Regions from separate parts of the Microbacterium sp. LMC-P-041 genome, predicted to be linked through region 2. Evidence: predicted binding sites of a transcription regulator. Region 2 holds the regulator's gene; the other holds the start of a gene.
What was found. Region 2 encodes LexA, which represses DNA repair genes until DNA is damaged. Its sites were predicted from a motif close to TCGAACANNTGTTCGA; they were not measured.

Region 1 (7,291 bases), on a different contig from region 2:
CATGAGCTCGCGCGCCTCGGTGGCGCGTGTCGAAAGGTCGTGTCTCACGAGATGCCGGTGGTGACCGTCATCAGTGCGCTCTCGGCGGTCAGCCCAGGGCCGAAGGCCATCGCGGCGACGCGCGACCCGTCCCCCGCGCCGTCGTCGAGGATCCGCTTGATGACGAAGAGCACAGTGGCGCTCGACATGTTGCCGTTCTCGCGCAGCGTCTCCCGGGCCGGGAAGAGCTGATCGTCGCTGAGATTCAGTCGCTCCTGCACGCGGTCGAGGATGCTGCGTCCACCGGGGTGGATGGCCCAGTGCTCCACCCGCTCCCCCACACGCCCCTCGTCGAACGCGGCTGCGAGCTCGCCCTCGCGCGCGTACAGCGGACGGATCGCACCGATGATGGTCTCCCCGATGATCTGCGGCACCTTCGTCGACAGGATCATCTCGAAGCCGTGGTCGCCGATGGTCCAGGCCATGTCCTTCTCGCCCTCCGCGGCTATCGCCGTGTGGAAGCCGTCGAGACGCACCGCAGGAACAGGAGTGGCGAGGTCGCGTGCGGTGACGATGCCGGCGGCCGCCCCGTCGGCGAAGAGCGAGTTGGCGACGATGAGATCCGGGTCCTCCGACGAGCGAAGGTGGACGGTGCACAGCTCGACGCTGACCACGAGCACCACGGCCGTGGGGTCGGCTGCGCAGAACTGGCTCGCCGCACGGAGCGCCGGCAGCGAGGCGTAGCAGCCCATGAATCCGAGGTGATAACGCTGCACGCTGTCGGACAGCCCCAGCCCGCGCACGATCTCGTACTCGGGGCCCGGCGCGTGGAAGCCCGTGCAGGATGCGGTGATGACGTGCGTGACGTCTGCGGCGACGATGTCGGGGTCTGCGTCCAAGGCGCTGCGCGCCACCTCCACGAAGAGACGCAACGCCTCGCGCGTATAGAGGTCGTTGCGGGCTGCGGTGCCCGGCGACTGCAGGCGGCCCGTCTCACGGTCGAAGAACATCTTGTCGTCCGTGCCGGCCGCGGGCGAGAGCTCTCGGATGACGGTGTGGCGGGTGTCGATGCCCGAGCCGTTGAACGACGCCCCGATGATCCGCTGGGCGAGGCGTCCGACATCGGGCTGCGAGGCGAAGATGTCGCGCACCTCGTGCTGCTCGATGACGGTGTCGGGAACGATCGTCCGCAATGAGCGGAGCACGGCAGCGCGGGTCATGTCTGTCACTCAAGCATGACCGCGCGCCAGCACGGAAGGGGCTTGCATCGGGCGTCAGAAACCCAGAGCACGCGCGAGCTTCGAGCTGGATGACGCGTCGCGACCCCCGGCATCGGAGACGACCCGCTCCACGGCGTCGAAGAGGGCTGCTCGCCCCGCCGCATCGACAGGCGCGGCGGGGCCGAGCTCGAACTCCCACTCCCGCCATTCCCGCTGCACGTCGTGTCGGAGATCGGTCGCGCGAACGCGGTCATCGACGAACTCGGCGACGACTCCGGCCGTCCCGGTGAGCAGGTACGCCGTGCGGGTGTTCTCGATCCGCGCGAGGGGTGTGAGCGGCGCCGTCGCCCATCGCGAGATGGTCTCGGTCACGGCATCCGGGATGCTGTCGTCTTCGCCCAGGGGCCAGCCGATCTCGAGGCGACCGTCACCTTCTCGCGGTCCCTTGATGTGCCATCCGGCATCGGGGCCGCCGGTGCGGCGACGAAGGGCTACCCCTGCACGGGAGAGCCGAGCATCGACGGTGTCGAAGTAGCGAGCGTCGAGCTCGCGCACCTCTCCGGACGACACGGCATCCACTCCGGGGATCCCCACCCACACCGGAAGGGGCGTGGAGTCATCGACGTCGTACTTGCGCTCGACCTCGACGACCCTGGAGGGCTCGGAGCCAGACGGCGACTCGCTGGGGTGCTCAGTCATCCGACGGGCTGATGTCCTCGAGGGATTCGTCGTACCAGTAGTCGATCTCGGTGGGACCGTCGGTGTCGCCGGTGTTCTGCGCGTCACCGCGCCGGTTGTACACCACCTGGGTCTCGCTGTAAGGGACGATCAGCTTGTCGTCCGCGTCGCCGAGAGGAATGATCTGCCCGTCGAGCGGGCCGCCGTGAAGTCGTGCGAGTGCCATGTCCTCACCCTATCGCCGACGGCACCCTGCACGGCGCCTCACTCCATCAGGATGCCGAGGAGCGCGCCGATGATCATCCACGGTCCGAAGGCGATCCGCGTGGATCCGTCCGCCCTGCGGAGCATCATCAGCGAGAGGGAGAACACGGCGCCGAGCACGAAGGCGGATGCTGCTCCCACGGCGAGCGCCTGCCAGCTGTGCCATCCGAGGACCAGACCGATGACGGCGGCGAGCTTGACATCGCCTCCGCCCATGCCGTCCCGGCTGAGCAGACGGAGCGTCGCGTAGAAGCCGCCGAGGATCAGCAACCCGGATACGGCCCTGATCAACGGGGCGCTCTGGCCGACCGTGATGGCGTCGACGACTCCGAGGACGATGAGCGCCGCGAGGGTGGGGAGCACGATCCGGTTCGGCAGCCGATGCGTGCGGATGTCGACGGCGACGAGTCGGCAGGCGATCGCGAACAGGGCCAGATGAACGGTCACGACGGCCACAGTACGGAGATCCATGCCCGCAGGTTAGGAGAACTCGGACGGCGGCGATGACCGCGTGTGGATAACGTCACGCCGCGATGTCGGAGGTTCGAACTATCGTCATCTACTCCAGTTGCTTTATTAGTACATATCTTCGAGGATGGATTCATGGGGATCGGGCTCGATGCGGTGACCGCGCTCTCTCCGGCTGGCGACTCCCGCGCCGGAGAGGTTCTTCGGCTGCGCCGGGAGATCAGCCGCATGCAGCGCAGACGCAGCGAGCACCCGCTTCTCCCTCTCGATCCGGCCTTCTCCTCGCTGCTCCCCGAAGAGGGGCTGCAGACGGGGGCGGCGTACACCGTCTCTCCCTCCCCCAGTCTCGTCCTCGCACTGCTCGCCGCGGCCTCGGGCAAGGGCCACTGGTGCGCGGTCGTGGGCATGCCCACACTGGGTGTCGAAGCCGCAGCGGCGTTCGGAATCGCGCTTCCTCGCCTGATCCTCGTCCCCGAACCAGGAGACCGCTGGCTCGCCGTGGCCTCTGCGCTCGCCGAGGTGGTTCCGCTGATCGCCGTGCAGCCCGGAGGGAGGGCCCGCGATGCGGATGTGTCCCGACTGAGCGCACGACTGCGAGACCGCGGGAGCACCCTGCTCGTCACCGAGTCCGCGGAGTCCGGCGCCTGGCCGCAGAGCGAGGGGTCCATCCGGCTGCACGACCAGCACTGGCTCGGCATCGGCGAGGGGTGGGGGCTCATCGAAGGCTCCACGGCGACGGTGTCGGCGCGGACGAGGCACAGTCCGCTGACGTCGAGCGTACGCGTGCGTCTTCCCGGCTCCCACGGCGCAGTGGAAGAGCTGCCGGCGGAGCACGTCGCCACCGAGACCATGGCCGAGATCACAGGGCTGACCGGCCTGCGCGGCGGCGAGGCCGCTCCGCTCGAGTACCCGCGTCTGGCGGTGGCCGGATGACCGCCGCTCCACTTCGCGTCCTCGTCCTGTGGCTTCCCGATTGGCCGCTGAGAGCAGCTCTCGGCGGCCCACCGCCTCATCCGCCGACCGCTCTGGTGCATGCGAACACCGTCGTGGCGTGCACCGCATCGGCGAGGGAGCACGGCGTGCGCGCCGGCCAACGTCGCCGCGTCGCTCAGGGCCATATCTCGTCACTGCGCGTGATGCCCCACGACCCCGCCCGCGACGAGAGAGCGTTCCTCCCCGTGCTGCAGCTCATCGAGAAGCACGCGCCCGGTGCGGCACTGCTGCGTCCAGGGCTGGCGGCGGTGCGGGCACGGGGCATCGCGCGCTATCACGACGGCGAGGCCGAGGCGGGGCGTGCCCTGATCGACATCCTCACCGACGCCGGGTTCCCCGAGGTGCGCGTGGGCATCGCCGACGGTCCCTTCACCGCCGAGCTCGCCGCGCGAGGGAGCGCACCGTGCACCGTCGTACCTGCAGGACTCGCGAAGGACTTCCTCGCCCCACTCCCGGTGAACGTTCTGAGAGACGAGCAGCTCACCGGTCTGCTCGTCCGGCTCGGTGTGCGCACGCTCGGCGACTTCGCGGCCCTCGACGAGATCGAGGTGCGCGATCGCTTCGGCGAGCGCGGCGCGCGTCTGCACGCCCTCGCCGCCGGCGCCGATTCCCGCGCGGTGGTGGCACGACCTCCTGACCCCGAGCTCGTTCGCTCCATCGAGTTCGACTCGCCACTCGCCGGAGCCGATCAGGTGGCCTTCGCCGTGCGGCAGACGGCCGATGCGGTCATGCTCGCCCTCGGTGAGGCCTCGGTGGTGTGCACCGAGGTCCGCATCGACCTCACCGACGACGACGGCAAGGTGTTCTCGCGCCCCTGGCTGCATCCCACCTGCTTCGATGCCGCTGATCTCGTCGACCGGGTGCGCTGGCAGCTCGAAGCACTGGGAGCCGAATCCGCGAAGGAGCCGGTCGATGAGGCTCGTGCCTTCGGCGGAATCTCTCTGGTGCGGATCGTCCCCGTGGCGGTCGACGATGCCGCCCATCACCAGCCCGGCCTCTTCGGGTCCGGCACTGATGAACGCCTGCATCACGCCATCTCGCGCGTGCAGACGATGCTCGGCCACGAGGGCGTCGTCACCGCTGCCCTCTCCGGCGGGCGCTGGCTCGCCGATCGACAGGTGCTCACTCCGTGGGGCGAACGCGCCGTCGCCCCCAGAGACCCAGCGCAGCCCTGGCCGGGGAGCCTTCCCGACCCTCTCCCCGCCGAGGTGTTCCGCCCTCCTCGCCCCATCGGAGTGCTCTCCCCTGACGGCGAGACCGTCCTCGTCGACGAACGGGGTGCGCTCTCGGCGGCGCCCGCTCGCATCGACGGCGACGACGTTCAGGCGTGGGCCGGTCCGTGGCCGATCCATGAACGCCGATGGGAGGACTCCGGCGGCAAGAGAGGGCACCGCCTGCAGATCGTCGACGATCATGATCGGGCCTGGCTCGTCTTCTGCACCGGAGGCCGGTGGTGGGCTGAGGGGAGGTACCGCTGATGGGCTGGCACAACCCTCCCCTGTCCTGGAACGAGCTGGAGCGCACTCTCAGCGGCGAGGAATCGCCCTACCCGACGGGAGGCATCCCGCCCGGCAGCCGACCCGACCCCGGCCCCGTCAGCACCAAGCGCACACGGAACCCACCGACGTCCGTCAGCAGGCCAGAGGACGCCGTCCCGTACGCCGAGCTGCATGCGCATTCGTCCTATTCCTTCCTCGACGGCGCCTCCTCACCGGAGGACCTGCTCGCCGAGGCCGAGCGTCTCGGACTCACTGCACTGGCGCTCACCGACCACGACGGCTTCTACGGTGCTGCCCGCTTCGCCGAGGTCGCAGAGCTGATGGATGTGAGCGTCCAGACCGTGTTCGGCGCAGAGCTCTCGCTCGGCCTCGACGCACCGCAGCGGGGCGCCCCCGATCCCGTCGGCGACCATCTGCTGGTGCTCGCCGACGGGCTGGAGGGCTACCACCGTCTCTCCGGCGCGATGACGGCCGCCCACCTGCGCGGTGGCGAGAAGGGCCGCCCCGTCTACGACCTCGAGGAGCTGGCAGCCGCCTCAGACGGGCACTGGACGATCCTCACCGGATGCCGGAAGGGCGGGGTCCGCCGTGGCCTAGAGGCGGGAGATGCTCAGACGCCGCTGCGCCGACTGGTGGATCTGTTCGGCCAGGATCACGTCGCCGTCGAGCTCTTTGACCACGGCGACCCGCTGGACACACGACGCAACGACGCTCTCGCCGATCTCGCCAGACGGATGCGACTGCCGGTGGTGGCGACGAACAACGTGCACTATGCAGCGCCCGAGCGTGCATCACTGGCCGAAGCGGTCGCCGCCGTGCGCGCCGTGCGCAGCATGGACGAGCTCGACGGGTGGCTTCCGACTCACGGAGGAGCGCATCTGCGCAGCGGCGCGGAGATGGCAGCGCGCTTCCGGCGCCACCCCGGTGCGATCTCCTACGGCCTCGAACTCGCCGCAGCGTCGGCCTTCTCCCTCCGCCGTGCACGACCTGCCCTCCCGAAGCAGGAGGTCCCTGACGGACACACGCCGATGAGCTGGCTGCGCCACCTGGTGTGGGAGGCCGTGCCGACGAAGTATCCGCGCCTGGATGCCGACGGCCGTCGCAGGATCGGACGCGAGCTCGATGTGATCGAGGAGAAGGACTTCCCCGGCTACTTCCTCATCGTGCACGGCATCGTCGCCGAGGCGCGCCGTCGCGGCATCCTGTGCCAGGGGCGCGGCTCGGCCGCGGCGAGCGCCGTCTGCTATCTGCTCGGCATCACCGCCGTCGACCCGATCCTCTACCGTCTGCCCTTCGAGCGCTTCCTCGCGACGACCCGACAGGAAGAACCGGACATCGATGTCGATTTCGACTCGGATCGCCGCGAGGAGATCATCCAGTGGGTGTACCGCGAGTACGGACGCGAACGTGCGGCACAGGTGGCGAACGTCATCCAGTACCGTCCGAAGAACGCGGTGCGCGACATGGCGAGAGCTCTCGGCTACTCCCCGGGACAGCAGGATGCCTGGTCCCGGCAGGTCGATGGGTGGAGCGCCGGGCTCGAGGTGGCCGACGAGCACGACATCCCGGCGAACGTGCTCGACTACGCGGGCGAACTGCTGAAGGCTCCCCGGCATCTCGGCATCCACTCCGGCGGCATGGTGCTCACCGCGCGCCCTGTCGGCGAGGTCGTTCCCGTCGAGCATGCACGCATGGAGAACCGCACGGTGATCCAGTGGGACAAAGACGACGCGGCCTGGATGGGGCTGGTGAAGTTCGATCTCCTCGGGCTCGGGATGCTGGCTGCGCTCCAGCACTGCTTCGACCTGATCCACGACGCCACGGGTGAGCGGTGGACGCTCGAGACCCTTCCGAAAGAAGAGCCGGCCGTCTACGACATGCTCTGCCGCGCCGACTCGATCGGGGTGTTCCAGGTCGAATCCCGTGCGCAGATCGGCCTTCTCCCCCGCCTGCAGCCTCGGGCCTTCTACGACCTCGCCATCCAGATCGCGCTGATCCGCCCCGGGCCCATCCAGGGCGGGGCCGTGCATCCCTTCGTCCGCCGCAAGATGGCGAAGGATGCGCTCGACGAGGAGAATCTCGCCAGAGCCGCCCGTGGCGAAGAGCCCGTGGTGCTCGAGATCCCGTCTCCGCACGATGACCTCAAGCCGATCCTCGAGCGGACACTGGGCATCCCGATCTTCCAGGAGC
Region 2 (7,291 bases):
CGTCATGGTTCCCCCTCGGAGTATCGTCCATGCTGACGGCACGGATCGGCACCTCCATGTATAGCAGTGGAGTGCGACACGCAGGGGGGTCGAGCGGGGTGTCGCTCGCAGGCAGACGAGGGTGCGCGCTTAGGCTCGAACCGCCATGATTCGGTTCGAGAACGTCACGAAACGCTATCGCGGGACCTCGCGGCCCGCTCTGTCCGATGTCGACTTCGAAGTGCAGCGCGGGGAGTTCGTCTTCCTCGTCGGCGCGTCGGGGTCGGGCAAGTCGTCCTGTCTGCGACTCATCCTCCGCGAGGACGTGCCGACGACGGGTCGAGTCGCCGTGCTCGGCCGCGATCTGCGTTCGCTTGCGAACCGGAAGGTGCCGTACTTCCGCCGCCACATCGGATCCGTGTTCCAGGACTTCCGACTGCTGCCGTCGAAGACCGTCTACCAGAACGTCGCCTTCACTCTGCAGGTGACGGGCTCGTCGCGCGGCTTCATCCAGCAGGCCGTGCCCGAGGCGCTCGCGCTGGTCGGACTCGACGGGAAGCAGAAGCGGATGCCGCACGAGCTCTCCGGCGGCGAGCAGCAGCGCGTCGCGATCGCACGGGCGCTCGTGAATCGCCCCCAGGTCCTGCTCGCGGACGAGCCGACCGGAAACCTCGACCCGGCGACGTCGGTCGACATCATGCAGCTCCTCGCCAGGATCAATGCCGGAGGCACCACCGTGCTGATGGCGACACACGAGGCGGGCTTCGTCGACCAGATGCAGCGTCGGGTCATCGAACTTCGCGATGGCGAGATGGTGCGAGACGAGGTGCACGGCGGCTACGGAGACACGTCGAACATCCCGCGTCTGGTTCCCGAGGAGGTGCGCGGCGCCGCCGCGGCCGCTGCACTCACTGCTGTGCAGGAGGTGCAGCGCCAGACCGCCGACCTCTCGCTGGTCCGCGCCGCGCTCGCTGAGGAGCTCAGCGCGCAGCGCAAGGCGGAATCGGCGTCCGCAGACGCCGTCCCGACCGCATCCGAGACTCCCGAGGCTCAGGCGGCGCCGATCGAGCCGCCGGTGATAGACGAGCAGCCGGCGGTCGCCCTCGCGGCGCGGACGCATCCCATCGTGCTGCCGCAGGTCGACGTCGCCGAGCTCGGGGTGGCCGATCGACTCGGTCTGTCCGACGACGGCACGGAAGAAGTGGGGCCGACGTCGTGAGAATCGGACTCATCCTCGCGGAGGCCCTCGGAGGGCTTCGTCGCAACATCTCGATGGTCATCTCCGTCGTGCTCGTGACATTCGTCTCGCTGACCTTCGTCGGCGCCGCGATCCTGATGCAGGCGCAGATCGGCACGATGCGCGGCTATTGGACCGAGCGGGCGCAGGTCGCCGTCTACATGTGCTCCGACATCTCGGAGCAGGACACCTGCGTCGACGGCGGCGCATCGGAGGAGCAGGTCGACGCCGTGCGAGCACAGCTCGACGGCGAGGCGCTCGCTCCTCTCATCAGCGAGGTCAGCTTCGATTCCAAGGAAGACACCTACGCCAAGCTCGTCGATCAGCTCGGCGAGGACCAGGCGAGCGTGATCTCGCCCGAGCAGGCGTTCGAGGTCTTCTTCGTCACCATGAAGGATCCCGGCCAGTCGCAGGTCATCTCCGAGGCGTTCAACGGTGTCGCGGGGGTGGAGCAGGTCCAGGATCAGCTCCAGTACCTCGAACCCCTGTTCTCCGCCTTGACGGTCGCGACCTACATCGCGGTCGGCATCGCAGCGCTCATGCTGATCGCCGCCATCCTCTTGATCGGCACGACCATCAGGCTCTCCGCGTACGCCAGACGCAAGGAGATCGGGATCATGCGCCTGGTGGGGGCGTCCAACCGCTTTATCCAGACGCCGTTCGTCCTGGAGGGCGTCTTCGCTGCCTTCCTCGGCTCGGCCCTCGCAAGCGCGGCCGTCGTCGCCGGCGTCCACTTCGGCGTCGACGGCTACCTCCGAGGACGCGTGCCGTTCATCACGACCTGGGTGTCGATGCAGGACGCTGCCGTCGTCGTCCCGGTGCTGATCGGCATCGGCGTCGTGCTCGCCGCGCTGTCGGCGGGTTTCGCGATCCGTCGCTGGCTTCGCACCTGACCCGCGCGCCGGTATAGACTGACAGGCTGTCGTGCGCCCGTGACGGGCACCGGAACCATTGCGCGACGCGGATCAGGAGAGAATCATGCCCAGGGAACGCGGGGAGAAGGTCGTCGCGACCAATCGTCGCGCACGTCACGACTACAACATCGAGAAGTCGTACGAGGCGGGGATGGTGCTCACCGGCACCGAGGTGAAGTCACTGCGCCAGGGGCGCGCGAACCTGAGCGACGGATATGCGTTCGTCAAGGGGAACGAGGTCTTTCTCGACTCGGTGCACATCCCGGAGTACTCGCAGGGCCACTGGACCAACCATTCGGCGAAGCGCGTCCGCAAGCTGCTGCTGCACCGTGAGGAGATCGCGAAGCTGCAGCACGCGGTCTCCGCCGGCGGCTACACGCTGATCCCGCTGAAGCTGTACTTCTCCGACGGTCGCGCCAAGGTCGAGATCGCTCTCGCCAAGGGAAAGCGCGAGTTCGACAAGCGCCAGACCCTCCGCGAGCGTCAGGACACCCGCGAAGCCGAGCGCGCGATGCGCCTGCGCAACCGCGTGGGGGAGTGATCAGCGCGCGGGCGTGAATCCGAACACGCGTCCGAGGAAAGCGAGCTCCCTCTCGAGGGCGTCGATGATCGTCTCGCTCGACCGGAAGCCATGGCCCTCACCCGGGTACAGCACGTACTCGTGCTCCACACCACTCGTCGCCAGCGCATCGCGGATCGCCTCGGACTGTGTCGGTGGCACGACACGGTCGTCCGCACCCTGCATCAGCAGCACAGGCACGTCGATCCGGTCGGCGTGCGTCAGGGGCGAACGCGCGACGTAGAGTGCCTCCGCCTCGGGCAGCGGACCCACCAGCCCCTCGATGTAGTGCGCCTCGAAGTCGTGGGAGTGCGCGCTCAGCATCTGCAGGTCGACCACTCCGTATCGGCTGATCCCCGCGGCGAACGTCCCTCCCCGCACCAGCGACGAGAGCACTGTCCAACCGCCCGCCGAGCCGCCTCTGATCGCGATGCGGGCGGGATCCGCGAGCCCGGCATCGGCGAGGCCGCGGGCCGCTGCGATCACGTCGTCGACGTCGACCACGCCCCATCCGCCGTCCAGCCGTTCGCGGTACGCACGGCCGTAGCCCGTCGATCCGCCGTAATTGACGTCGAGCACGCCGATGCCGCGGCTCGTCCAGAACGCGACGGCGGCGGACGCCGCGCCGGTCACATGCGCGGTCGGGCCGCCGTGGACGAGCACGATGTAGGGCGGGAGCTCGTCATCCGCGGCCGGAGCGTGGGCCGAGGGATTCGTCGGCGGGTACGCGAAGGCATGGACGGGCCCGTGCGAGCCGTCGACCAGGACCTCGGATGCGGGCGGCATCCACGCAGGATCGGTCGGCGCAGCTCCCGCGACGGCCTCGACGCGACCCGTGTCGACGTCGACGCACCAGACCCCGGGTTCTGTCGTCGAGCTGTTTCCGGAGAGCAGCACGCGGGAGGCCGCGACATCGTCGACACTCACGTGGCCGTCTGCGGGGAGGGGAATGCGGTGGGCGCCGCCGTCGGGGTCGATGACGACGACCCGGTCGCGACCGTTCGTGCGCACAGCCACGACGCGACCGTCGGCGAGCGGGCGGTACCAGCGATTGCCGAGCACCCAGAGGCCGTATCCCGTGTCGGCGTCGTCGTCGATGATCTGCTCCGCCGTGCCGACCGCCTGGGCTCCGCTGACACGCTGTCGGTGCAGAGCCCAGCGGCCCGAGGGATCGTCGGAGTACACGATCTCGTCGTCAGCCGTCCACTCGGGCTGCAGCGCGGCGCGAGTGGACAGCTCTGTGCGCGCGGTGCCGTCCGAGATCACCAACGACGCTCGCTGCCACGGCATCCGATCGCCGGACCACTCGACCCACGCTGCACGAGAACCGTCGGGAGACAGTGCCGGATGAGCGTAGAACGACTCGCCTTCGACGAGGGTCTTCAACAGCGCAGGCCGGTCGGATGCCGACCCGTCGGTCGGGATCTCGACGATGGCGCGTCGGTGAGGGGAGACGGACAGATCCTCCCGCACGGCGAACAGGCGGCCGCTCTGCAGACGCAGACCGCCGTGCGCCGGGCCCGGGGGTGTCAAAGGAACGGGGACACCGCCGCGGGGCATGCGGTGCACGCGCTGATCCTTGGCATCGACGAAGTACAGCGTGCCGTCGGCATCCGCGGTCCACGCCCCGCCGCCGTACTCGTGGACGCGAGACCGAGCACTCCATGGCGCGGGAAGGATCTCGGCACCCGTCGAACTTCGCACGGTCAGGCGACCGCCCTCGGCAGGGATCGACTCACCCCACCAGATCTCGTCAGCCACGAAGGCGCTGCCATCGATCCGCGGAGACGACGCGGCGATCCGGTCGGGGGTGAACGGAGAGGTCCAGGTACCGAACGGCGACGACATGGTTCGAGCCTATGGTGCGTCGACGCCCGCCGTCACCGGCAGGGTGGGAGGGGAGTCAGACCGCGCGCAGCACGGCGACGATCTTGCCGAGGATGACGGACTCGTCGCCGAGGATCGGCTCGAATGCGGAGTTGCGAGGCAGCAGCCAGGTGTGGCCGTCGCGTCGACGGAGAACCTTCACCGTCGCCTCGCCGTCGAGCATGGCGGCGACGATCTCGCCGTTCTCGGCGCTGCTCTGCGACCGCACCACGACCCAGTCGCCGTCGCAGATCGCCGCATCGATCATCGATTCGCCGGACACCTTGAGCATGAACAGGTCGCCCTTGCCGACGAGCTGCCGGGGGAGCGGGAAGATCTCCTCGACCTGCTGGTCGGCGGTGATCGGGACACCTGCGGCGATGCGGCCGACGAGCGGCACGAGCGCCGCATCGCCCACGGGGGTCGCCACATCGGCGGGATTCTCTCCGCTGGTGCCGGGGAGGTCGATGAGCACTTCCATGGCACGGGTCTTGCCGGGGTCGCGTCGCAGATATCCGCTCAGCTCGAGCTGGCCGAGCTGGTGGGTCACGCTGGACAGCGACTTGAGGCCCACGGCGTCGCCGATCTCTCTCATGCTCGGCGGGTACCCGTGACGGCTGATCGACGTCTGGATGACCTCGAGGATCGCCATCTGCTTGGGACTCAGGCTCTTGCGGCGACGGGTGCGCGGGACGTCGGCGTCGGGGGCGGAGATGTCGCTCATGGTGCTCCTCAGGTGTGCGATTCCGGCGTCTCAGTTCGAATGTCGGAGGCCCGTGGTGGGGTGTTGACATCGAAACCGTATCCGAGAATCGCGCCGAAGTGGAAGATCTGTTCGAGCGTGTCGGCCGATTCCCGGACTTCTGTTTCGAAGAACGCTTGACAGATGTTCGAATTCGAAGATAACTTCGGAACGTAGCTTCGCATTCACGGCTCCCGGCCGAGGCGCGAATGCGAACGCTACGCCAACTTCACCGCCCACGCGGTAGATGCAGAGGAGCACGACATGAGCACCATCACCTTCAGCAGTGCAGCAGTCCTTCCGGCTCGTCCGGCGACGCGGCTCAAGCTGACGGCGCGCGGTCGACGTGTCGTTCTCGCTGTCGCGGCCGTGCCGCTCGCAGCCGGGATCGCATTCGCCGCACTCAGCGGCGGCAGTGCGATGGCCTCAGGCGAGCAGACCGCCACGGCATCGTTCGCGACGGTGACGGTGATGCCCGGCGACACGCTGTGGTCGATCGCCGAGAGCGTGGCCCCCGGCGCGGATCCGCGCGACGTGATCGGCGACATCACGCGTCTGAACCTGCTGCGCGGCGGCGAGCTGCAGATCGGCCAGGAGCTGGCGATTCCGGCGCAGTATTCGGAATGAACCCGTGAGGGCCGTTCGATCGAGCGGTGCGGCGCGGAAGCGCGTTCACACTCCGTCACCACGAGCGTCTGTGTAGCGAAGGCGGCCTACCATGGGAAGGGTGACTGCATCACTCGCCGACCTCCCTCTTCGCGACGACCTCCGAGGGCTCACGCCCTATGGAGCGCCGCAAGCGCCTCTTCCGATCGCACTCAACGTCAACGAGAACACGCATCCGGTTCCCGACGCGGTCGCCAGTGACATCCTGGACGACATCGCGGTCGCGCTCCGCGATGTCAACCGCTACCCGGATCGCGAGTTCACCACGCTCCGGGAAGGGTTCGCGGAGTATCTCGGTCATGGTCTCGAACCGGCTCAGATCTGGGCGGGCAACGGGTCGAACGAAGTCCTTCAGCACATTCTGCAGGCGTTCGGAGGGCCGGGCCGCACGGCGTTCAGCTTCGCCCCGACCTACTCGATGTATCCGCTGATCTCGAAGGGCACCGGAGCGTGTTGGGTCGCCGGCACCAGGCAGCCCGATTACACGATCACCCCCGAAGAGGCGGCAGCGCAGGTGCGAGATGTCGATCCTGACGTCATCCTGCTGTGCTCGCCGAACAATCCGACAGGCACGCCGCTGGGCCTCGACGTCGTCGAAGCCGTGTACGAGGCGTCGAACGGAATCGTCGTCGTCGACGAGGCGTACCAGGAGTTCGCGCCGCACGACGCGGCATCGGCTCTGACCCTTCTCGAGGGACGACCGCGGCTCGCCGTCTCCCGCACGATGAGCAAGGCCTTCGCCTTCGCGGGTGCCCGCGTGGGGTACCTCGCCGCGGATCCTGCCTTCATCGACGCTCTGCGGCTCGTGCGCCTGCCGTACCACCTCAGCGCTCTCACTCAGGCCGCAGCCGTCGCCGCTCTGCGCAACTCCGACGTGATGCTCGGCATGGTCGAGGAGATCGTCGAGCAGCGGGATCGCATCTCCGCGACACTCGAGGCGCTGGGGTACACCCCGCATGAGTCCTGGTCGAACTTCGTTCTGTTCGGGGGTGTCGCAGAGCCCCAGAAGGTCTGGCAGCAGCTCTATGAGCAGGGTGTTCTCATCCGCGACGTCGGGATACCCGGGCACCTCCGCGTCACCGCGGGCACCGAGCCGGAGACCACGGCATTCCTCGATGCCCTCGCCTCGATAGGATCGGCTTCATGAGCAGCCCCGCCCAGACCCCGCGCACCGCCACGCGTGTGCGCAGCACGTCGGAGTCCACCGTCGAGCTCGAGCTGAACCTCGACGGCACCGGTGCGAGCCGTATCGACACGTCGGTGCCGTTCTTCGATCACATGCTGACGGCTTTCGCGAAGCACTCGCTCACGGACCTCACGGTGCGCGC

Region 1: imuA' (DnaE2-dependent mutagenesis accessory factor ImuA') is a predicted target of LexA. The motif match lies at 2,719-2,734, and genes of this name have one in related genera.

Annotation. Positions count from the first base shown of each region.
Region 1 covers NZ_JARVRV010000002.1:351,713-359,003, forward strand. The annotation lists gene QRN21_RS05575 (methyltransferase domain-containing protein) at 1-48, opposite strand, end outside; gene QRN21_RS05580 (type III polyketide synthase) at 45-1,199, opposite strand; gene QRN21_RS05585 (CYTH domain-containing protein) at 1,254-1,898, opposite strand; gene QRN21_RS05590 (hypothetical protein) at 1,891-2,103, opposite strand; gene QRN21_RS05595 (prepilin peptidase) at 2,142-2,612, opposite strand; gene imuA' (DnaE2-dependent mutagenesis accessory factor ImuA') at 2,745-3,542, shown strand; gene QRN21_RS05605 (DNA polymerase Y family protein) at 3,539-5,080, shown strand; gene QRN21_RS05610 (error-prone DNA polymerase) at 5,080-7,291, shown strand, end outside.
Region 2 covers NZ_JARVRV010000005.1:500,827-508,117, forward strand. The annotation lists gene QRN21_RS12610 (DUF2510 domain-containing protein) at 1-6, opposite strand, end outside; gene ftsE (cell division ATP-binding protein FtsE) at 146-1,198, shown strand; gene ftsX (permease-like cell division protein FtsX) at 1,195-2,109, shown strand; gene smpB (SsrA-binding protein SmpB) at 2,195-2,671, shown strand; gene QRN21_RS12630 (prolyl oligopeptidase family serine peptidase) at 2,672-4,537, opposite strand; gene lexA (transcriptional repressor LexA) at 4,593-5,279, opposite strand; gene QRN21_RS12640 (LysM peptidoglycan-binding domain-containing protein) at 5,562-5,924, shown strand; gene QRN21_RS12645 (histidinol-phosphate transaminase) at 6,016-7,110, shown strand; gene hisB (imidazoleglycerol-phosphate dehydratase HisB) at 7,107-7,291, shown strand, end outside.